One region of the Paenibacillus pasadenensis genome, then DNA from elsewhere that is predicted to be linked to it. Evidence: riboswitches for the same ligand, from Rfam matches in the RefSeq annotation. Region 1 holds a riboswitch; each other region holds the start of a gene.
What was found. A riboswitch is a leader RNA that binds a small molecule or an ion and turns the genes downstream of it on or off. The one in region 1 is predicted to bind cyclic di-AMP.
Positions count from the first base shown of each region.

Region 1 (7,378 bases):
GCGTCCCGGCGCCAACTACGACAATTTCACGCAGGCAATAGCATGAAATTGCTGTCTTGCTCCGAGAGGATCAGTCGAAAAAGATGCGGCTGTAGGGAAGCCCTTCGCCGCCCAGGCGGAACGAGCCCGGCGTCCGGCCGGTCAGCCTGCGGAACGCCTTGATGAAATAGCTGCCGCTGCTGTAGCCGACAGCCGCGCCGATCCGCTCGATGCTCCAGTCCGTCGAGCCGAGCAGCTCCACGGCCTTCTGGATGCGCACGCGGGCGAGGTACTGCGCCGGCGTCACGCCGGCATGGCGGGCGAAGCTGCGGACGAAGTGGAATCGGGACAAGCCGACTCGGTCGGCCAGCTCATGCTGGCTGATCATGTCGGCATAGCGCGTCCGCATGCAGTCGGCCGCTTCGCGGATCGCAGCGGGCCAGTCCGTCTCCGGCCGGGCGCCGGTCGACGCCCAGCGGCAGAGCTCGACGAGAAAGGCGTGCACGCAGGAGGAGGCGACGAACGGATCGGATATTCCGCCCGCGCTGGCGCGCTGGAACAGATCGCGCAGCAGCAGGATCGGCGGACTGTCCGCCGACAGGCGGGGAAAGGGGCCGGTCCTGCTTTTGACGTAGTCCCACAAGCCCTGCGCATGCGTCGGCCGGAGGAGAACGAAATAGAACTCCCACGGCTCCTTTCCTCCCGGATAGCGGTAGCGGTGACGCCCGGGAATTTCCGTCATGAACGCTTCTCCCGCCGCCAGCCGGCGTTCGCCGCCGCTCTCGTAGATTCCTTCGCCGCTCGTCGTATATTGGAAAAGCAGGAGCGGGCCGTCGGTCCTCTTCTCCCCGTCCCAGTCGTAGTCCGTCGAGTCGATCGCCTCACGGCCGACCGCGAACAGGCTGCAAAGCGGCAGCTCCGCGCTCTCCTGGAAGCGGAACCCGTAGATGCCGTAGCCCTCGTTTCTCGCCATATGCGCCCGTCCCTTCCTCCATGCTGAATGAATCCATCGTAAAGCGGACGGGCGGCGCTGTCCACCTGCGGTAGGCGCTTGGGAGAAAAACGAGCGGCGGCAAGCCGCCGGAGACGATGCGTCCGCGCGTCAAGCGAGCCGCGGCAGGCGAAAAGGCGAAAATGCCGCAGGTCCGTTTGGACCAGCGGCATTTCTCCGCGCCTGCCGTCATGCCGGGCGAGGCGGTCAGGAATTCAGCGCCGTGTGGATCGCTCCCAGCAGCTCGCCGTCCAAGTTCTGCCCGTACTCCCAGAACATGATGCCCGCGAGGCTGTTCGCTTTCAGGTACTTGACCTTTTCGGCTAGCGACTGCGTGTCGTCGTAGCTGAGGAAGCCGCCGCCGCTGTTCGTCAGATACGGAGCCTTGGCCGCATCGTCCCATTGGCGCGTCCAGCCGTTTTTGTTGATGAAGCCGGCCTTGAGCTCGTCGTACGTATAGTCGGCCGTGCCGTGGGAGTAGAACGCGCCGCCGATGACCAGCTTGGACGCGGGCAGCCCCTTGCTCTTGAGCAGCTTGACGGCGGTGTCGACGCTGTAGCTGGCGCGCGAGGAGTTGTAAAGCGCCGTATGATGCGTGCCCGAGCCGGCCTGCATGTCGTAGGTCATCACGTTCAGGAAGTCGAACGACGGCTGCACGGCGGCGATGTCGATGTTGCCGAGGCCGTAGTCCGAAGCGCCTACGGCGGCGGTCAGCTGGTACTTGTTGCTGCCTCGGCCGTCCGCTGCGCTGCCTGCGTCAAGCACCGAACGGAGCTTTTGGATGAACAGCGTATAGTTCTGCTTGTCGCCGGCGGCCGGGTATTCCCAGTCGATGTCGACGCCGTCCAGCTTGTTGGCGCGGATGTAGGAAAGGGCGCTGTTCGCGAACGCCGTCCGGCTGGCGTCGGTCGAGGCCGCGCCGGCGAAGCCTTGCGAGCGGCCCCAGCCGCCGACGGAGACGAGCACCTTCAGGCTCGGATTTTTGCTGCGCAGCGTCGTCAGCTGGGCGAGCTTGGAGGCGTCGCCGCCGCTCACGCCGTTGTTGGCCACGTCGGCGAAGGCGTAGAACACATGCGTCAGCTTTTCGGCCGGCACGGTGCTCACGTTCGGGAAATGCCAGTCGGCGACGTAGGCGCCGGTAATCTTGCCGCCCGGAGCGCCGGGCGTCGGAGTCGGCGTCGCGCTAGGCGAAGGCGTCTTGGTCGGAGTCGGCGTCGGAGTCGGAGCGGACGAGCAGGCGCCGAGCGATTTCCATGCGCCCCATGGGCCGGACAGGTCGGGGCGCTCGTTCGTCGTCCACCACTTCGCTTCGTACAGCGTGCTGCTGTACACGGCTTTCTGGCCCGCGGTGTAGATCGCCGAGGCCGACCAGGCGGAGACGCCGGTGCAGGCATCGGCGGCATGGGCGGTGCGGACGGCGAGCGAGCCCGGCACGATCGAGCCGATCAGGAACACGGCGAGCAGCAGCGCGCGCAAAGCCTGGAAGCGGGGGGTGGAAGTGCGGGATTTTGCGGACATGAAAGTCCTCCTTTTCAAAAGTAGGATAAAAAAGCGGAATTCGGCAGGCGGCCTCCTTTCACTCGAAGAGTTCCACTATTATCCTATTAAATTCATAACGCTTAAAGGATAGTTTCTCAGAATGGCAGGGGGAAATATCCATTTCTTCCTCTGGGCAGGAGGACAGGGGCGAAAATCGCGTCCATTCGATGATATGAGCAGAAGGGCCTAGGCTGATTTATGAGAAAAGTAAGGGATTTGATGAGGGACTTCTAATATTTCCCGGGCAGGGATTCGACAAAAAACTACGAATATTAACCTTTAATAAAAATGATGAATCATCATGCCGAATTTTCGAGAAGAAAAACGGGGGAACCATACCGGGTGAATGAATCTTGCAAGAGAGGATTCTAGGGAACCTTCAACCGAACCCACAGCTAACTTCGTAGGCATCCGAAGGGAGAAGCAACTTGTGAAGAAAGTCATCCTGTCCATGCTTGGCCTGGTTCTGCTTCTGACGTTCAGCAGCAGCGCGTTCGCGAATACGCCGGATCTCGACAGCGCGATCAAAAAAGTCATCGGCACGCCTTACAAATACGGCGGCACGACGACAGCCGGCTTCGACTGCTCCGGCTTCGTCCGCCATATTTTCAACCAGTTCGACGTCAAGCTGCCCCGCACGTCCAAGTCGCAGGCTCAGGTCGGCTCCAAAGTGGACAAGGACGATCTTCGTCCCGGCGATCTCGTCTTCTTCAATACGAGCGGCCGCGGCATCTCGCATGCCGGCATCTACGTCGGCGACGGCAAGTTCGCCCACGCCTCCAGCAAGGGCGTGCGCTACACGAAGCTGAGCGATTCCTACTACGCCAAGCGGTACGTCACCGCCCGCCGCGTCGTCACCGGCGAGGACTACAGCAAGATGATCGGCGAGGACGACGGCGAGGACGTCGCCGGCGAAGAATAAGCATGGTCGTTGAAGTCCCGGCAGCTTGGCTGCCGGGACTTTTTGCATCCGGACCCGCAGGGGAGCCGTTGGCGATACAGGAGGAGGAGGAGTCCATCATGAAGCTGCAAGGCCTTAATCATCTGCTGTTCAGCGTCTCGTCGCTGGAGCGGTCGATCGCGTTCTATCGGGAGGCGTTCGGCGCGAAGCTGCTCGTGCGCGGACGGTCGACCGCTTATTTCGATCTGGACGGTCTGTGGCTCGCCTTGAACGAAGAAAAGGATCTCCCGCGCGAGGAGATCCGTCTGTCTTATACGCATATCGCCTTTTCCATTAAAGAGGAGGAGTTCGACGAGGCGGTGTCCCGGCTGCGGCGCATCGGCGCGGACATCTTGCCGGGACGGGAGCGGGACGAGCGTGACCGGCGCTCGGTCTACTTCGCAGACCCCGACGGCCACAAGTTCGAATTCCATACCGGCACGCTGGCGGACCGGATGGCCTATTATCGCCAGACCAAGCCGCATATGGAGTTTTTTGACTAGAGGCTCCGCATGGCTCATAGGCCCGCGCAGTCGTTTCGTTAGCGCTTAGAAGCCTCGCTCGCGGACAGAAAGGAACAAGGGGCTGTCCCGGCATCCGTGAAACGGACGTCGGGACAGCCCCTTGTCGCATGGCCGCCTCTGGCGCCGCAGCCTCTCGCTCCTCGGGTTCGCGAACGGCAGAGCCGCGGCTTCTCGCCGCTCGGATTCGCGAACGGCAGCGCCGCTCCAGGCTCCAGGCCTACCGCGCAGCTGCTTTCATCGCTCTCGCTTGCGGCTCGACGAGCGCACGATCAGCTCCGCCGGCAGGATGAGCGTGCGCGGGCCGCTGCCGTCGCCGTTTTCGATCCGGTCGACGAGGCGCTCCAGGCCGAGCGCGCCGAACTGATAGGCCGGCTGCGCGGCCACCGTCAGGAACGGACTCAAAATGCTGGCGAAGCCGAGATCGTCGAAGCAGACGACCGACAGATCGTCCGGCACAGCCAGGCCGCGCTCGCGCAGCGACTGGATGACGCCGAGCGCGAGGAAGTTGTTGGCGGCAAAAATGGCCGTCGGCGGGGAGCTCAACGCCAGCAGTGGGTCGAGATCGCTCGGATTGAAGCCGTCCGAATAGTCGAGATGGCGGACGAGCGTCTCGTCATACGGGAGGTCGTTCAGCTTGAGCGCGTCCCGATAGCCCGCATGGCGCTCGCGCGCGGTGGAGACGTCCTCCGATCCGTTCACCAGCGCGATGCGCTCGTGGCCGAGTCCGATCAGATGCTCGACGAGCCGGCGCGCCCCGTCGCGGCTTTCGCCGAGGATGCGGTCCGCCTGGATGCCGGGCACGTCCCGGTCGAGCAGCACATAGGGAATGCGGTGCTGCTCCAGCAGCCGCAGATGCGGGGCGGAGCCGTCGCCGGCCGGAGCGAACAGCACGCCGTCCACGCGCGTGGAGAGGATCATGTCCACATAGTCCTTTTCCTTGCCGTAATCCTCGTCGCTGTTGCCGAACAGCAGCCGATAGCCAAGCCGCTTGGCCGCATCCTCCGCCCCCCGCGCCAGCGTCGTATAAAACGGGTTGGCGATGTCGGCAATGAGCAGGGAGAGGATATTCGTCTTTTGCAGGACGAGGCTGCGGGCGTTGGAGTTCGGCACGTACTGCAGCTCCTCCATCACCTGCCGGACCCGCTTTCTCGTCGCTTCGCTGATCCGGCCGGTATCGTTGATGACCCGCGACACTGTCATGGCGGAGACGCCGGCCACGCGGGCGATGTCGTAGATGGTGACCATGAAGCTCCTCCGTTCCCTTTTTACAAGCTGCAATCATTGTAGCCAATGCGGTCTATTGACAGCAAGCATGAGGTCGCTTACATTTGAGTTACCGATAACTCAAATCGAGGAGCGCGGCCAGCCGATCCAAGTCGTCTGCCGGCGCAAAGAGGAGGAGAAGGCATGGAGCATGCGTTGGAAGCGGGAGCGGACGCGATCGTCATGGATGTCCGCGACCATGTCGCGACCGCGCTGCGGGATGTGGCGGCAGGAGAGACGATCCGCTACAAGACAGGCGGGCGGGAAGGAAGCGTCGTCGTCGCGGAGCCGGTCGCGTTCGGCCACAAAATCGCGATCGCGGCCGTAGCGGCAGGCGGCGAGGTGCGCAAGTACGGCGAAGTGATCGGCCGCGCCGTGACGGCAATCGAGGCGGGGCGCCACGTCCATGTGCACAACATCGAGGGCATCCGCGGACGCGGCGACCAGGCCGGCGCGGCTGCTGGAACAGGAGGAGGAAAAGCATGAGGGAACCGGAAGGGCAGGCGTCAGGCCAGGCAGCGGCAGATCAGACGGAGTCAGGCCAGGCAGCGGCAAGCCAAGCCGCAGATCAGGCGGCAGCAAGCCAGGCAGCCCCTGCGATCATGGGCTACCGAAGGGAGAACGGCGACATCGGCATCCGCAATCATCTGCTCATCATTCCGACCGTCATCTGCTCGAACCAGGTGTGCAGCCGCATCGCGCAGCTCGTGCCGGGCGCGGTCGCCGTGCCGCATCCGCATGGCTGCAGCCAGATCGGGGCGGACAAGGACCGCACGTTCAGCGTGCTGGCGGGGACGGGGGCGAACCCGAACGTCGGTGCGGTGCTGATCGTCAGCCTCGGGTGCGAGGTGGTCGATCCGCAGCAGCTGGCCGACGCCATTCGAGTTACCGGTAAACCGGTCGAATGGTTCGACATCCAAAGCGTCGGTGGCTCGGTGAAGGCGATCGAGCACGGCGCGAAGCTGGCGCGGCAGCTGCAGGCGGGCCTGATGCGCCAGCGGCAGGAGCCGGTGCCGCTGTCCAAGCTGAAGGTCGGCGTCAAATGCGGCGGCTCGGACGCGACCTCGGGACTCGCCTCCAATCCGGCGCTGGGCGCCGCGGCCGACAGGCTCATCCGCGAGGGCGGCACGGTCGTCATCGGCGAGACGACGGAAATCATCGGCGCGGAGCATGTGCTTGCCGAGCGCTGCCCGGACGCCGCGGTGCGCGAGCGGCTGTACGCGATCGTCGGCCGCTTCGAGCGCGAGGTGGAGCGGATGGGCGCCGACATGCGCGGCGGCAATCCGAGCCCCGGCAACATCGCCGGCGGGCTGTCGACGATCGAGGAGAAGTCGCTCGGCTGCATCAGCAAATGCGGCACGTCCCCGATTCTCGGCGTCACCGAATACGCCGAGCCGCTGCCGGAGGGCGGACTTTATTTCATGGATTCTCCCGGCAACGACATCGAATGCGTCTCCGGCATGGCGGCGGCCGGCGCGCATATCGTCTGCTTCACGACCGGCCGCGGCACGCCGACGGGCTCGGCTGTCGTTCCCGTCATCAAGATCACCGGCAACGGCCGCACGTTCTCGCTCATGGAGGACAACATGGACGTCGACGTCAGTCCGATGCTGGACGGCTCGCTCGACGTGGAAGCGGCCGGCGAGAGGATCTGGCAGGAGATCGTCGAGGTCGCGGACGGCAAGCTGACCAAGGCCGAGATTCTCGGCCATCAGGAATTTTCCATCAACCGCATCGGCCCGAGCCTGTGAAGGAGGTCCTATGAACGTCATCGATCTGGAGCTCGACTACAAGCCCAAGCTGCCGCAGGACGCCCGCATCGGCATCGCGATCATCGGCGCGGGCGAAATCGTCGGCGCCTGCCATCTTCCCGCTTACCGCAAAGGCGGCCTGAACGTCGTCGGCATCTACGATCTGAACGCAGAGCGCGCCGCGGCGCTAGCCGCGCAGTTCGGCCTGCCGCGCGTCTATCGCACGCTGGAGGAGCTGCTTGACGATCCGGCCGTCCGCGTCGTCGACATCGCCGTGCCGGCCAAGGCGCAGCCGGCCATCGCGCGCCAGGCCGCGGCCGCCGGCAAGCATATGCTTTGCCAGAAGCCGCTCGCCGAAAGCTACCGCGAGGCGGCCGCCATCGAGCGCGCT
Region 1 is NZ_NFEZ01000003.1:174,710-182,087, reverse strand. Features, by position in the region: gene B8V81_RS04615 (AraC family transcriptional regulator) at 71-952, opposite strand; gene B8V81_RS04610 (glycosyl hydrolase family 18 protein) at 1,178-2,488, opposite strand; cyclic di-AMP (ydaO/yuaA leader) riboswitch at 2,802-2,935, shown strand; gene B8V81_RS04605 (C40 family peptidase) at 2,940-3,431, shown strand; gene fosB (metallothiol transferase FosB) at 3,530-3,952, shown strand; gene B8V81_RS04595 (LacI family DNA-binding transcriptional regulator) at 4,208-5,218, opposite strand; gene B8V81_RS04590 (UxaA family hydrolase) at 5,381-5,722, shown strand; gene B8V81_RS04585 (UxaA family hydrolase) at 5,839-6,987, shown strand; gene B8V81_RS04580 (Gfo/Idh/MocA family protein) at 6,998-7,378, shown strand, end outside.

Region 2 (7,378 bases), 630 kb from region 1:
GAGAACGAGCTCGGGCTGCAGGTGCCGGTATGCGGTCTCGTCAAGGACGCCAAGCACAAGACGGCGCAGCTCATGGTCGGCGACCCGCCCGAGCCGGTGACGCTGCCGCGCGACAGCCAGGAGTTCTACCTGCTGCAGCGCATCCAGGACGAGGTGCACCGGTTCGCGATCTCGTTCCACCGCGAGCAGCGCGGCAAGTCGATGACCGAGTCGCGCCTCGACTCGATTTCCGGCATCGGGGAGAAGCGGCGCAAGCAGCTGCTGCGGCATTTCGGCTCGCTCAAGAAGATCCGCGAGGCGAAGGCCGAGGACTTCCGTCCGCTCGGCATCGGCGACAAGCTCGCAGAGCGCATCGTCGAGGCGCTGCGCGAGGAGTAGCGGCGAGGGCGGCCGGCCAGCAAAAAGAGACGAAGCGGGAGGGAGTCCGCTTCGTCTTTTTCGTCTGCGCCGGCCGCGTCAGGCCGGCGGCGGATAGGCGGCCGCGCGCCTTTGCAGGCCGTACCGCCGCATCAGCCACGCGACGGCGATCGGCGCGACGATGTAGATGACGCCGGCGACCGTCTCGGCCGGACGGCCGGTCATGAACAGGGACATCGACATGAGCACGCTGTTCATGACCGCATGGGTGAAGACGGCGGTGAAGAAGCCGAATTTCAGGAACAGGTACGAGAACAGCAGGCCGAGGATCGTCAGCTCGATGAGCCTCGTCGTCGACGGATAGATCGGGTAGGTGACATGGCCGAGCGCCCAGATCACCGTCGGGATGAGCGAGGCGAGGAACGGATTTTTGATCCATTTCATCAGCAGGCCGATGCCGAACAGCCGGTACACCGCCTCCTCCTGGATGGCGGCGCACCATGCGAGCAGCGGCATGAGCCAGAGCGCCGCCATGTTGTACGGCGACTGGGTCACGTCCGTCGTCGCCCAGGCGCCTGTGGCGGCCGAGAGACCGCCGAGGATGAGCGTCTGCAGGCCGAGCAGCAGGAAGGCGAACGCGTAGGAAAGCTTCATCGCGCTCCACGCCTCGGCTCCGAAGCCGGGCTCCGAGCCGGCGGTCCAGAGCGGCCGGCCCTGGGCTCGCCACAGCCCGTCTCCGGCCACGAGCGAGAAGTACGCTCCGACCGCCATGACGAAGGTGAGCGCCGTCATGAAGACGAGCTGGGCCATCGCCGCCAGCTCTGCGTTGACCTCGCCCCCGTAGATCGCCCGCAAGCCGTCCAGCAGATTGAAGTTGTTGATTGTGTAGAAGGCGAGGAAGACCAGCGCCAGCGCCCAGCCCCGGCGGAACGACGTGAAGCGCCTCATGACGATGGCGTAGACGATGGCCAGCAGCGTCATGATACCGGACGGCAGCAGATTGCCGAGCAGCGACAATTGCTCGCCGAGCCGGTCCTGCTCCATCGTATAGGCGGCGTAGGAGGCAGGGACCTCGTAGACGGGCTGGAAGCGGGTCAGCCTGATCTCGCCCTCCAGGCGCTCGCCGGCGGCGAGGACGATCAGGCCCGCTTCGCCGACGGTGATCGCCGCCGCCTCGTAGCGGACGGAGCCCTCTTTGGCCGGGCCCGAGCGTCGCAGCTGGCCGAGTCCGAGCTCGTCGGCCTGTCGCTGGACCGTCCGGTCCAGCGCCTCGCCCTCCAGCGCGGAGCTTCCTCCGTCGCCTCCGGTCGGACCGAGCACCTGCTTCCAGCCGACGAGCTTGCCGCTCGTCATGCCGATCTCGACGAGCAGCCGCCGGCCGTCGTCGAAGTTCTGCGTCACCTGCCAGACATCGACGGGCACCTTGAGTCCGGCGCTGCTGTCCAGCGTCTTGCCCAGCTTCTCCTTCGCCACATAGCCCGCCATCAGCCTGTCGGCCTGATGGACCGCGTGGGCGTTCTGGGGCAGCGCGCGCAGCTGCTTCTGGGCAAAGTCGGCCGCAGCCGCCATCGCCTGCCCGCGGCTGACCGGGTGGACCGGCTCGCTCTCCGCGCCGACTCCGGCTGCCGAGGGGATGACCTGCAGCAGCAGGAATAAAGCGGCTCCGATTGCGCCACACCAAACGTATCTTCGAAAAGCCTGGTCAAGATGGGATGAATTCATCGAAGTCCTCCTTGCTGATGGCGCTGCCTGGTTGGATCCATGGTTTAACCTTACCACAGCGGCTTTCCTTTTATCCATGCCGCCCGGCCGCGCGGACGAGCCAGCGGGCAAAAGAGCGAGCGCGGAGGGGCTAGCATCCTCCGCAATGTCCGCCAGCCTCCAAAAACGAAGCAAATCGGCCGCCAACGCCTGCGGACGCATTTGGTAACCTGTCCTTTATCCTATATAATCAAATCCGATCCTATAGAACTTTAAACTGCCGAATTCCGGACGACAAGCGCCGGGAACGGGGGAACCAGCGCGGACGGCGGCTCGTGGAGCCGGACAGCCGATCCGCAGGGGTGAATTCCGCTCGGAACTTTTCCGGGGGGATAGGGCGGCCGTCACGCCCGAATCCGTCAGCTAACCTCGGAGGCTTCCATGACAGGACTCACACAGGCGCTGGGCACCGGGTGTTTCCGGTGCCTATTTGTCGTGTGCAAAAAAAGGAGAATGGCCGCCTATGACCGCTTGGAGGCTGCAGCTGAGGCAGCTGCTCATCCCTTCCCCGCCGAGGATTCTGATCGCCGGCTTCGCTTTCATCATCGCGCTCGGCTCGCTGCTGCTGATGCAGCCGTTCGCGACCGCGGACGGCCTGAGGACGCGCTGGATCGACGCGCTGTTCACGGCGACATCCGCTACCTGCGTCACGGGCCTCGTCGTCGTCGACACCGGAACGCATTATTCGCTGGCGGGCCAGCTCATCATCCTGGTGATGATCCAGATCGGCGGACTCGGCTTCATGACGATGGCGACGCTGTTCGCGCTCGTGCTGCGCAAGCGCATCTCGCTCAAGGAGCGGCTGCTGCTGCAGGAGGCGATGAACCAAGGCTCGATGGAGGGCATCGTACGGCTGATCCGCCGCGTCCTTTTGTACTCGCTCGTCATCGAGGGCTGCGGCGCGCTGCTGTATGCGCTGCGCTTCCTGTCCGACATGCCGCCCGGGCAGGCCGTCTATTACGGCATCTTCCATGCGGTGTCCATGTTCAACAACGCCGGCTTCGACATCATGGGCAACTACAGCAGCATGACCGCCTATGTCGCGGATCCGCTCGTCAATCTCGTCACCGTCTCGCTCGTCATCCTCGGCGGCCTCGGCTTCATCGTCCTGTCCGATCTGGTCGACTTCCGCAGGCATCGGCGGCTGACGCTGCACTCCAAGGTCGTGCTGCTGACAAGCGGCGGCCTGGTGGCGCTCGGGACGGCCGTCATCTTCCTGTTCGAATACGGGAATGCCGGCACGATGGGACCGCTCGACCTCGGCGGCAAGCTGCTCGCGTCGCTGTTCCAATCGGTCGCGACGCGCACCGCCGGACCGAACTCGGTGGACATCGGAGCGCTGACCCAGGCGAGCCTGTTCTTCATGATCCTCCTCATGTTCATCGGAGCGTCGCCCGGCTCGACCGGCGGCGGCATCAAGACGACGACGTTCATGACGCTCGCGGCGGCGATGTGGGCGATGCTCCGGGGCAAGGAGGACATCGTGCTGTTCCGCTACCGGCTCGCCAAGGAGCGCATCCTCAAGGCGCTGACGATCACGATGCTGTCGATCGCCATCGTGCTCGCCTCGACGATGGTGCTCTGCACGCTCGAGGACCGCGACTTCCTGCGCATCCTGTTCGAGACGGTGTCGGCGTTCGGCACGGTCGGGCTGAGCACCGGCATTACGCCGGGGCTGCAGGATGTCAGCAAGCTCGTGATCAGCTTCGTCATGTTCGCCGGCAGGCTCGGCCCGCTGACGATGGCGTACGCTCTCCGGCCCAAGGCCAGCAAGGAATATTACAAGCATCCGGAAGGCAAGATCATCATCGGATAGGAAAGGAAAGAAAGAGAGACAATGGGTAAGGGAGCCAAAGGAAGTCAATTCTGCGTCATCGGACTGGGCCGTTTCGGATCCAGCCTCGGCAAGGAGCTCGTGCAGCTCGGCCATGAGGTGCTCGGCATCGACCGCAGCGAGGAGCTCGTCGACGATCTGAGCGGCACGCTCACGCATACCGCCTGCGCGGACTCGACGGACGAGGAGGCTCTGCGCGCGCTCGGCATCCGCAATTTCGACTGCTGCATCGTCGCCATCGGCGGGGATATCCAGGCCAGCATCATGACGGCGATCCTCGTCAAGGACGCCGGGGTCAAAAAGGTCGTCGTCAAGGCGGTCAGCGAGCTGCACGGGCGCGTGCTGGAGAAGCTCGGCGCCGATCGGGTCATCTATCCCGAGCGCGATATGGGCATCCGCGTCGCCCATCAGCTCGTCTCGCCGAACCTGCTCGACTACATCGAGCTGAGCTCCGATTACTCCGTGGCGGAGCTGTCCGTGCCGCGCTGCTTGGCGGGCAAGACGCTCGCCGACATCGATCCGCGCAAGCGGTTCGGCTGCAGCATCGTAGCCGTCAACAAGCCGCAAGGCATCATCATCGCGCCCAAGGCCGAGCAGGTGCTGGCCGAGCGCGACGTCATGGTCGTCATCGGCACGAACGAGGGGATCGAGGACTTCGAGAACATGGTCAGCGAGCGCTGACTGAGGGCATCCGGCTGCGGCGGACCGAGCCGGCAAGCGGCTACGGCTGGCCCGGCAGGCCGCTGCGGGCGCTCAGCGGCAAGCCTGAACGCGCCGCGTAGCCGGCCGCCGCTTCCGCGATCCATTGGCGGACGACAGGCTCGAGCAGCGACGGATCGCCGTGGATGAGCGAGGTCGTGCGCCGAGTCTTTTTCAGCTCCGGCAGCGGCACGAGCATGAGGTCGTTGTCCTCCGCCATCTGCGGCCGGATGTACGATCGCGGCAGCAGCGTCGCCGCTCCGCATGTATGCAGCAGGCGCAGGATCGCCTCGAAGGAGTCGATCTCCATGCGCACGTCGGGATGCAGGCGGAACTTGTCGAACAGCTCGTCGGTAAGCGTGCGGAACCAGGTTCCCTTGGAGAACAGGATCATCGGCAGCCCGTTCAGGTCGCCGATCGCGAGCTTGTCGGACAGCATGCGCCCGCGCGGCAGCACGAGCTCGAGATGGTCGTCGAACAGCTTCACGCAGTGCAGCTGCGGATCGTCGATGACGGATGCCACAAGGCCGAGCTCGATTTTCCGGTCCCGGACGAGCGAGACGATCTCGTGGGTCTTGCCGGTCACGGCCTTGATGTCGATCTCGGGATGGCTGGCGGTCAGCGCCTGGATGAGGTCGGGCAGCGTCGTCTGCAGCGTCGTCAGGCTGGCGCCGATCGTCAGCGTGAAGCGGTGGGTCTGCTTGAACTCGGCCAGCGTGAGCAGATACTGCCGATGCATCTGGCGCAGCTGCACGGCGTAGTCGTACGTCAGCTCTCCGATGCGCGTCAGCTCCAGGCGGCGTCCGACGCGGCGGAACAGCGGCGCTCCGAGCTCCTCCTCGAGCTTGGCGATCTTGCGCGAGAGGGCGGGCTGCGACAGGTTGAGCAGCGCCGACGCCTTGTTCATGCTCGACTGCTCGACGATGACGGCGAACAGCTGAAGATCTTCCTGCATCGCGTTCCATCCTTTCGGCGATCCGATTTGCTTATGCTCCTATGTTATAACATTGTATAAAAAATAAACAATATCTTTATAAGCGAAAAAAGGGTACGATGGGAACTGTGGCTAATCTGTGTCCGTCCTGAAGTCGGATGCTGTCGTGAATTGTTGACGCTCCCAAGAACGGGCTGTAAAATGGATAAGGTTTGTCCCTGACGATGATTACGCATTCAAACGGCTGGAAAGGAGAACGCATTATTTATGAAAGGAAATTCCTATTTGGCGCGCAAGCTCCACTCGCTGCTCGGGGTCGTTCCGCTCGCCCTGTTCCTCGTGAATCACGCCATCACCAACTACTCGGCGTTCGAGGGAGGCCCGGAAGGGTTCAACGAAAGCGTCGAGATGCTCAACGGCTTGCCGCTGATCTTCTTCCTGGAGATTTTCGGCATCTTCCTGCCGCTGATCTTCCACGGGGTATACGGCCTTTACGTCGCCTACCAGTCGAACTGGAACAACTCCCGCTTCCAATACGGACGCAACTGGGCGTTCACGCTTCAGCGCCTGTCGGGCGTCATTACGTTCATCTTCATCGTATGGCATGTCTATCAGACCCGCTACCAGGTGCTGATCGGCGAGCTGACGCATGAACAGCTCGGCCATCAGATGCATGAGATCTTCACGAATCCGGTCAGCGTCGTCCTGTACACGATCGGCGTCCTGGCCGCCGTCTTCCACTTCGCCAACGGCATGTGGTCCTTCCTCGTGAGCTGGGGCATCACCGTCGGCCCGCGCGCGCAGCGCATCTCCTCCTACATCTGGATGGGCGTCTTCGTCATCGTGTCGGCTCTGTTCCTGCTCTCGATCGCGGCCTTCCGCAGCGACGAGTTCGCGGAGACGGCAGCGGCCGTACGGACCTGGATCGGATAACACGATAGAGAAGGAGGACCCACTCACATGGCTAAAAACAACATCATCGTCGTCGGCGGCGGACTGGCCGGGCTCATGGCCACGATCAAGGCGGCCGAAGCCGGCGTCCACGTCAACCTGTTCTCCCTGGTGCCCGTAAAACGCTCGCACTCCGTGTGCGCGCAAGGCGGCATCAACGGAGCCGTCAATACGAAGGGCGAAGGCGACTCTCCTTGGGAGCACTTCGACGATACGGTCTACGGCGGCGACTTCCTCGCCAACCAGCCTCCGGTCAAGGCGATGTGCGAGGCCGCTCCCGGCATCATCCACCTGATGGACCGCATGGGCGTCATGTTCAGCCGCACGCCGGAGGGCCTGCTCGACTTCCGCCGCTTCGGCGGCACGCAATACCACCGCACGGCGTTCGCGGGCGCGACGACCGGCCAGCAGCTGCTGTACGCGCTGGACGAGCAGGTTCGCCGCTGGGAGGCCGCCGGCCTCGTCAGCAAGCATGAGCATTTCGAGTTCATGGGCGCGGTGCTCGACGACGACGGCGTCTGCCGCGGCATCACCGGCCAGGACCTGCGCACGATGGAGGTCGTCTCCTTCCGCGCGGACGCGGTCATCCTGGCGACCGGCGGCCCCGGCATCATTTTCGGCAAGACGACCAACTCGGTCATCAATACGGGCACCGCGGCGAGCGCGGTGTACCAGCAGGGCGTCAGCTACGCCAACGGCGAGATGATCCAGATCCACCCGACGGCCATCCCGGGCGACGACAAGAACCGCCTCATGTCCGAGTCGGCGCGCGGCGAGGGCGGACGCATCTGGACGTACAAGGACGGCAAGCCGTGGTACTTCCTCGAAGAAAAGTATCCCGC
Region 2 is NZ_NFEZ01000003.1:803,627-811,004, reverse strand. Features, by position in the region: gene uvrC (excinuclease ABC subunit UvrC) at 1-378, shown strand, start outside; gene B8V81_RS07075 (CPBP family intramembrane glutamic endopeptidase) at 457-2,079, opposite strand; cyclic di-AMP (ydaO/yuaA leader) riboswitch at 2,327-2,511, shown strand; gene B8V81_RS07070 (TrkH family potassium uptake protein) at 2,582-3,934, shown strand; gene B8V81_RS07065 (potassium channel family protein) at 3,956-4,633, shown strand; gene B8V81_RS07060 (LysR family transcriptional regulator) at 4,674-5,606, opposite strand; gene B8V81_RS07055 (succinate dehydrogenase cytochrome b558 subunit) at 5,853-6,518, shown strand; gene sdhA (succinate dehydrogenase flavoprotein subunit) at 6,546-7,378, shown strand, end outside.
Region 2: it holds a riboswitch for cyclic di-AMP, as region 1 does, so the genes downstream of both, B8V81_RS07070 (TrkH family potassium uptake protein) here and B8V81_RS04605 (C40 family peptidase) in region 1, are expected to answer to the same signal.

Region 3 (7,378 bases), on a different contig from region 1:
ATCGCGTCCAGCATGCGCGGCACCGACGGATGGCGGTCGATCGCGCTCACCCGGAAGCGGCCGTATACGTCCGCTGTCGAGACGTTGATCGGCGGCTTGGCCAGCACGACCCAGCAGGACGGCGGATTCTCGATCGGCTCCAGCTTCTCTCCCCGGCCCGTCGCCAGCGCCGTCCCGCCCGTCACGCAAAAGGGCACGTCCGAGCCGAGCTCCGCCCCGAGGACCGCGAGCTCCTCGTCCGGAATGCCGAGCCGCCACAGCCGGTTCAGGCCGCGCAGCGCCGCCGCCGCATCGCTGCTCCCGCCGGCCAGGCCGGCCGCGACGGGAATCTTCTTGTCCAGATGGATGTAGACGCCCTTCTTGACGTCATAGCGCTCCTTGATCAGCCTGGCCGCCTGGAAGGCGAGGTTCTTTTCGTCAAGCGGTATGTACCCGGCTTGGCTGGAAATGATGATGGCATCCCGCTGCAGCTCTTCCATCTCGAGCCGGTCGGAAAGGTCCACCATCGTCATGATCATCTCCACCTCGTGGAAGCCGTCCTCGCGCTTGCGCAGGACGTCCAGCAGCAGATTGATCTTGGCCGGCGCCTTCTCGTAGATTTTCATGTCGTCCGATCCACCCGTTCGTTAGATAAACTGCATCTATTATAGCATCCGACCGGGAGAAAAGCGAAAAGGCGGCCCGCCGCTGGACGCGTCCGGATCCGCCTCGTTCCTGCTATCGCTGCTGGCGCGAAGCGGCCTGCTCCGCCATTTGGATGGCCCGCTTCACCATGTTGCCGGCATCCTTCGCCTTGATGCCGCCCCAGCCTTCCTGCTGGACCGTATCGTAGAAGCCCAGATCCTTGGCCAGCTCCACCTTCAGCTGCTCCGACATCGTGCTGCGCCTTCTGCGGCTCATGCTGCATGCCTCCTTTTCGCTCTCAGGTGCGGACGGCAAGCTCTTGCCGCTATCGCCCTCCGTAGTATGAGGGAACGCCCAGCCGAGTATGCGGAGGAAAAACAGCCAAAAAAAACGCGCTGGCAGCGGCCGCGCGCGAAGGTTTCCCCGTGAAACCTGATCTATTCGTCAATGCAGCGGGTTGATCCGCACCTGACCTTCGTCATTGCAGACGGTAACCTCGACCGAGTCCGTCAAAATATCCGCATAGCTGTAGGATACCCGCTTGAATGCGTGCTGATCCTGGTCAAGCTTCACGATGAAAACAGATGGGTAGGTTTCTTCCAAAACACCAGAACGTTCAACCGTCTTGCGCCGGCCTCCATTGGCCCGCAACATGATCTTGGCTCCAATATGAGCTTCCATGCTGCGCTTGATTTCCGACAAAGCATTTCTAGCCATTGGCACTACCACCTCTTTCCTTGTCCATTATAGCCCAAGAAGGATGGCAATGTCAAATAAACGAAAATTATATCATCGTACCAACTTTAGTGTCAATGAATATTTTTCGACTTTCTCAAGGCGCAAGAGCGGGCTTTCACCCTCCCATATAATAAGGATTCGGCTTGACCTGCTTGACCTCGATCGGCTTCGGCAAGCCGACCCGATAGCGTCCCATCGTCTCGATGCCGCCGACGCCATCGATGCCCGAAATCGTGCCGTGGATGACATCCGGCAGGTTCACGCATTCGCGGATCGACGTGTAGCTCGCCTTGATCGCGATGTAGACCGGATCGAGCGCATGGATCAGGATGCGGCCGGGCGAGCTGGCGAAGTTCGCTCCGGACTGCAGCAGCGCCTCGTAATAGGACTGGCAGGCGCCGGCCACGACGACGAGGTTGTCGCGGTTCTTGTCATATTCGCGGGCGACGTGCACCGCGTTGACGAAGTTCTGCGAGTTCTTGTAGCTGCCGATGCTGTACAGCTCGCTGCGGCCCGGCGTCTTGAGCAGCCCGTCATGGCCCGTGATGACGACGATGTCCGGCTTGACCTGCGGGAGCAGACGATAGAGCAGGTCCGCCATCTGGTTCTCCGCCACGTGCAGCCCTTGAGCAGGCACGTTCATCTGGTTGTACAACTGCATGCTCTTGCGCATGTAGTTCGCATCTCCATCGAGATGCAGCACCTTGCCCGGCAGGTCGAAATACGCATGCTTCTCTTCCGGTCGGTAGTCGAGCTCGCTGGCGAAGGCATGGTCGATGAGTTCCGCGCTCATGCGCCGGTTCGAAGCCTTCACCTTGCTTCTCAGCGATTTCGTGACGCCCAGCTCCTCCGGGTTCGCTACCTTCTCCAGGTCGGCGAGCGGCGCGTCCGCGAGCAGACGGTAATCCGATCCTTTAAGTATGGCCGTATCCCCATAAACCGCCTCCACCCGGAAAAGCACGTCTCCTCCATAGGATCGCCGAACGACAAAATCCCCAGTTTCCACTGTGCCATCACCTCTAGCCTCAGCCTATGGGCAATGAGGGCGAATGGTGACAGCCGGATCGGAAACCGGGGGGTTCAAATCATCAGGTCAGGCTTGCTTCAGGCCTTCCCGCTCGAGGGCCGCCGCGAGCGCGGCATACTCCGGCAGCGAGAGCGTCTCGCCGCGGCGCACCGGGTCGATGCCCGTCTCCTGCAGGACGCGGGTCAGCTCCTCGCGCCGGTTTTTGCCGAGCCAGGACGACAGGTTGTTGTGGATCGTCTTGCGCCGCTGCGCGAAGCACGCCTGCACCGTGCGGAAGAAGAAGTCCTCGTCGGCCACCTCGACCGCAGGCTTGTCCCGCATCGCCAGCTTGATGACCGCCGAGTCGACGTTCGGCTGCGGGATGAACACCGTATGCGGCACGATGCAGACCAGCTCCGGCACCGCGTAGTACTGCACCGCCACGCTGAGGCTGCCGTAGGCTTTGGTGCCCGGCTTCGCCGCCATCCGCTCGGCGACCTCCTTCTGGATCATGACGACGATGTTCTCCAGCGGCAGCCGCTGCTCGAGCAGCTTCATCAGAATCGGCGTCGTCACGTAATAGGGCAGGTTGGCGACGACGCTGACCGCGCTCGTCTCCGCGAACTTGTCGCGGAACAGCTGCTGCAGGTCGAGCTCCAGCACGTCGGCATGCACGACCGAGACATGCTCCTCCGCTCCGAGCACCTCCTGCAGGATCGGGATGAGGCGCTGGTCGATCTCGACCGCGGCGACCGCTTTCGCCTGGCGGGCGAGCTGCTCGGTCAGGGCGCCGATGCCGGGACCGATCTCGAGCGCGCCTTTCGTCTTGTCGAGCCCTGCGGCCGACACGATCTTGTTCAGGATGTTCGGGTCGATCAGGAAGTTCTGGCCCAGGCTCTTCTTGAAGGAGAATCCGTGCCGCTCGATGATTTCCTTCGTCCTTCTCGGTGTCGCTACATCGGTCATGATCCGATTTCCTCCTTCATCTGCTCCAGCGCCTCGCGGAACTCCTTCCGGCTGATCCGGAAGCTTGCGCAGCGCTTCATGAACTGCTTGCCGTTGCAATAGCCGATGCCGAGCCGATTGCCCATGAGCAGCCGGCGCCGCGCGGCATCCGGATGGACGAGCAGCCCCGCCTCCATCAGATCGGCATGGGTGATTTCCGGCTCGCCGGCCGCGCCTTCCGTACGCACGGATGCGAGCGCGCGCCGCACCGCCTCCGGCGAAGCGTTCTCGACGCCGATGTCTCCGCGGTAAAGGGCGTCCTCCTGAGGCAGGAACGCATGCTTGCAGCCGGGAATGCGCTGAGAGACGATCTTGCGGATGCGTTCCCCGGCGTGGTCGGGGTCGGTGAAGATGATGACGCCGCGCCGCTCCATCGCCAGCTCGATCCGGCGGAGCACCTCCTCGCCGACAGCCGAGCCGTTCGTCTCGATCGTATCGGCCTCGACGGCCCGCTTGACCGCCGTCGTGTCGTCCTTGCCCTCGACCACGATGATTTCCTTGATCACTGGCTTGTCTCCTTTGGTTCCGCTTGCTTGCGACAGGGTAAAAGATCACAACTAGCTTTGACCCTTTCGCCGTCCCTTACTCCCCGCTATTTCCTTATAAACGCCCAAAACGGGCCGCTGAAAAACAGCGGGCCCGCTCGCAAAAGATCAGCTCAGCTTCGGCTTGGTCGGTCCAAGGACATAGACCGTATAGCCTCGCTTCTTGCCGAATTTTTTCACGTAGGATTCACTTTCGTAGAACACGTCGATTTTCTTGCCGTTGATCGCTCCGCCCGTATCTTCGGCGCGGCGGAAGCCGATGCCTTCTATATACACCCACCATCCCAGCGGGATGACGTCCGGGTCGACTGCAATGGTGCGCCCTTCGGACACTTTCGCTCCGGAGGCGGTGACGCCGTAACCGGGGTCGCCTTTGGATTTGCCCGTGGAGGCGAATCCGGCGGTATACGCGGTCAGGGTAACGTTGGTGAGAACTTTCTTGGCTTTGAGATCGAGACCGGATTTGGTCTGAGCTAGGGCTGGAGATGAGGATGCCGCGGTCAGGACCGCTGGCTTCGGTTTGGGCTTTTCCTTGGTTCCCACCGCCACGACCTTGCTGACGGCTTGTTTCTCCATGGATTTGGCGAGCAGAGTCTTCGTGACCAGTTTGCCGTCCTGGTACACCTTTTCGAAGGTTTTGACGAGTTGGCCGTTCTGGCCGGCCTTCACCATCTTGAGCTGCCCCTTTTCCAGGGTAGCGTCCTGCTTGCGGACGACGGTGAACGGGATGTCGTGCTTGGTCGTAATCTGATGCTTGTCGATTCTCATGACGCGGATCGTCATGTTGGCTTTCAGCTTGCTTTCGGAGCTCGGGAATACTTTATCCTGCTCCCGTACGGCAATATTGGATTCTCCGATCGCCGCTTCCACGGTCTTTTTGGTGGTCTTCACCTGCAGGGCCTTGCCGTCGGCAAGAATCGTCACCGGCACCGCCTGGTCGATCACGATGCGGTCGCCCTCCTGAAGCGCGGCGCCGAGCGGAATCGACAGCTCGTCATGCGGTCCGACCGCGATCGCCTGCTCCTCCAGCAGCTGCTGGAGCGAGGAATGGCTCGTGCTTACGATTTTCTCCTGCCCGTTCAGCACCAGAGAGACGCTTTTTTCCGACGTCCCTTTCAGCAACACCAAAAACATGAAAGTCATTGCGAGTGAGATCGTTATGCTAAGGATAATCAAACGCAGGTTGTCATGCTTCCATCGCCATTGGAAAGACTTGCTGGATGATCGTTGTACATGGGTTTCCTTTAAAGGGATAGCGCCCACTTCTTCGGTCCTCCTTACATAGCCCCGCCGCCTCGTGTTACGCATGATAATTCAAGACGCGACTATTAGGTTTTGTACGTGCCGAGCAGCACGCCGCTGGCAGCCTCGCCTCACCTCCACCGTTAACCCTATGTCGACGTATAATTCATTATTCAAACAAAAAGAAGCCGTCGACAGAGGATCTGTTTCGTGGCTTCCCGGGTGGTCACGATCAGGTGGAAGTGGAGCACGAGGTTGATCTCTCTTATATGCGCTTACGAGGTTAGCTGACGGGTTCGGGCAAGAGAGCTGCCCTATCGGCTCAAGGACCCTGCTCGTGGTCCCGGCGAATTCACCCCTGGAAAAGTACAGCTTGTCTGGCGGTCAAGCGTCATCCCTTCGGTATGTACGGCTTGCGTCCCCTTCTGCTGCGATGGTTCCCCCGCTCCCCCCGTTCGGGGAGATTAAGCGAATGATGAAAATCCTGCATCACTCAAAGCTCTGTGTTGAATCATACCGTTTCCTTCAAGCGATTGTAAAGACACGATAAAATCCTCTGAGATTCAAAATCGAGGGTTTTCGGGCGATGACGGACGTTTTATTCAAGGAAAGGTCAATCTTTCTCCTCCACAAGTCTTTTTTCATCCGATATCACGCCATTTTAAGAAATTTGGAAACATTTTCTTGCATTTGCCGATGTGATGGAAACGATTTCTTCTACAGATTTACCTTTTATTTCCGCAGCCGTTTCGGCCACGAGCGTGACGAAAGAGGTTTCGTTCCGCTTGCCGCGATGGGGGTGCGGAGCGAGGTAAGGAGAGTCCGTTTCGAGCAGCAATCGGTCCATCGGCACTTGCGCGAGCACCTCTTTGGGAACCCTTGCATTTTTGAACGTGACCGGTCCGCCGAAGGAGATGTAGAAGTTCATGTCGAGGCACTGCTTCGCCGTTTCCCAGCTGCCGGAGAAGCAGTGCATGATGCCTCCGACCTCCTCCGCTTTCTCCTCGCGGAGGATGCGGACGACATCCTCATGGGCGTCGCGGTTATGGATGACGATCGGCTTGCGGCATCGCTTGGCGATCGCGATCTGGTCGCGGAACGCCTGCTGCTGGACCTCCTTCGGCGAGGTGTCCCAGTAATAATCGAGCCCGATTTCTCCGAGCGCGGCGACCTTCGGATTGCTCATCAGCGACTCGATCCAGGCCAGATCGCCCTCGCGCAGATCGGCCGTGTCGGTCGGATGCCAGCCGACGATGGCGTAGACGAAGGGATAAGATTCGGCAAGCTCCAGCGTCGTCGGGATCGTTTCCCGGTTGAAGCCGACATTGAACAGCAGCTCCACGCCGGCTTCCCGCGCGCGCTGAATCGCTTCGGCGCGGTCGTTGTCGAATTTCGGTGAGTCCATATGGGTGTGCGTGTCGATGATTCCTTTCATGGTTCGACTCCTTTCATGCTTCGCCGCTCTGCTCCAAGCCCAGACGGGCCGCCGTACGCGGCTTCAGCTTATGCCGGATCCGTCCGGCGGCTTCTTCATCATAATACAGGCGGTAATGGCCTCGGTGCATGCCCGTGATCGAGGGAACGACATCGGAGCGCAGCGAGATTTCCGTTACGGCTCCGCTCGGCTCGAGCAGCAGGATGGGTGGCTTGCCCCTTCCTCCATCGGTCAGGCCCTCGGTCGCGGATCGATACACATGATAAGGAAGATCGTACGGGAAATCAATTTCAAGCTCATAGCCCGGATCCATTCCCGCCGCCGCCATTTCCTCGAAGCACAGCTGCGCTTCTGATTCATGCTCTTTCTCGAAGGTTATATACTTGTACAATTTGCGATGAAGGAACCGCGAGCACAGCTGCGACAGCAGCTTGTCCTCCTCTTCCGTCCATGCCACGAACGCCGTCTGCACGAGCGCCTCGTCGAGCTTCAGGTAGGAAGGAACATCGAGCTGGCCTTGGAACAGCTTGACGATCGGATCCGGAATCCACCCGAACGGATAGCCCGAGCGGCACAGCTCCTGGGCGCGAAGCAAGATTTTCCGGAGGATGATCTCCGAGCTGCGGGTCACCGGATGGAAGTACACCTGCCAGTACATCTGATACCGGCTCATGAGATAATCCTCCACCGCGTGCATCCCGCTCCCCTTGACGACGATCCGCCCCTGATGGGGCCTCAGCACGCGCAGGATCCGGTCCAGATCGAACGTGCCGTAGTTGGCTC
Region 3 is NZ_NFEZ01000001.1:20,942-28,319, forward strand. Features, by position in the region: gene ispE (4-(cytidine 5'-diphospho)-2-C-methyl-D-erythritol kinase) at 1-605, opposite strand, end outside; gene B8V81_RS00100 (small, acid-soluble spore protein, alpha/beta type) at 718-900, opposite strand; gene veg (biofilm formation stimulator Veg) at 1,069-1,341, opposite strand; gene yabG (sporulation peptidase YabG) at 1,478-2,368, opposite strand; gene rsmA (16S rRNA (adenine(1518)-N(6)/adenine(1519)-N(6))-dimethyltransferase RsmA) at 2,456-3,334, opposite strand; gene rnmV (ribonuclease M5) at 3,331-3,879, opposite strand; gene B8V81_RS00125 (resuscitation-promoting factor) at 4,027-5,181, opposite strand; cyclic di-AMP (ydaO/yuaA leader) riboswitch at 5,418-5,641, opposite strand; gene B8V81_RS00130 (TatD family hydrolase) at 5,822-6,595, opposite strand; gene B8V81_RS00135 (HD domain-containing protein) at 6,609-7,378, opposite strand, start outside.
Region 3: it holds a riboswitch for cyclic di-AMP, as region 1 does, so the genes downstream of both, B8V81_RS00125 (resuscitation-promoting factor) here and B8V81_RS04605 (C40 family peptidase) in region 1, are expected to answer to the same signal.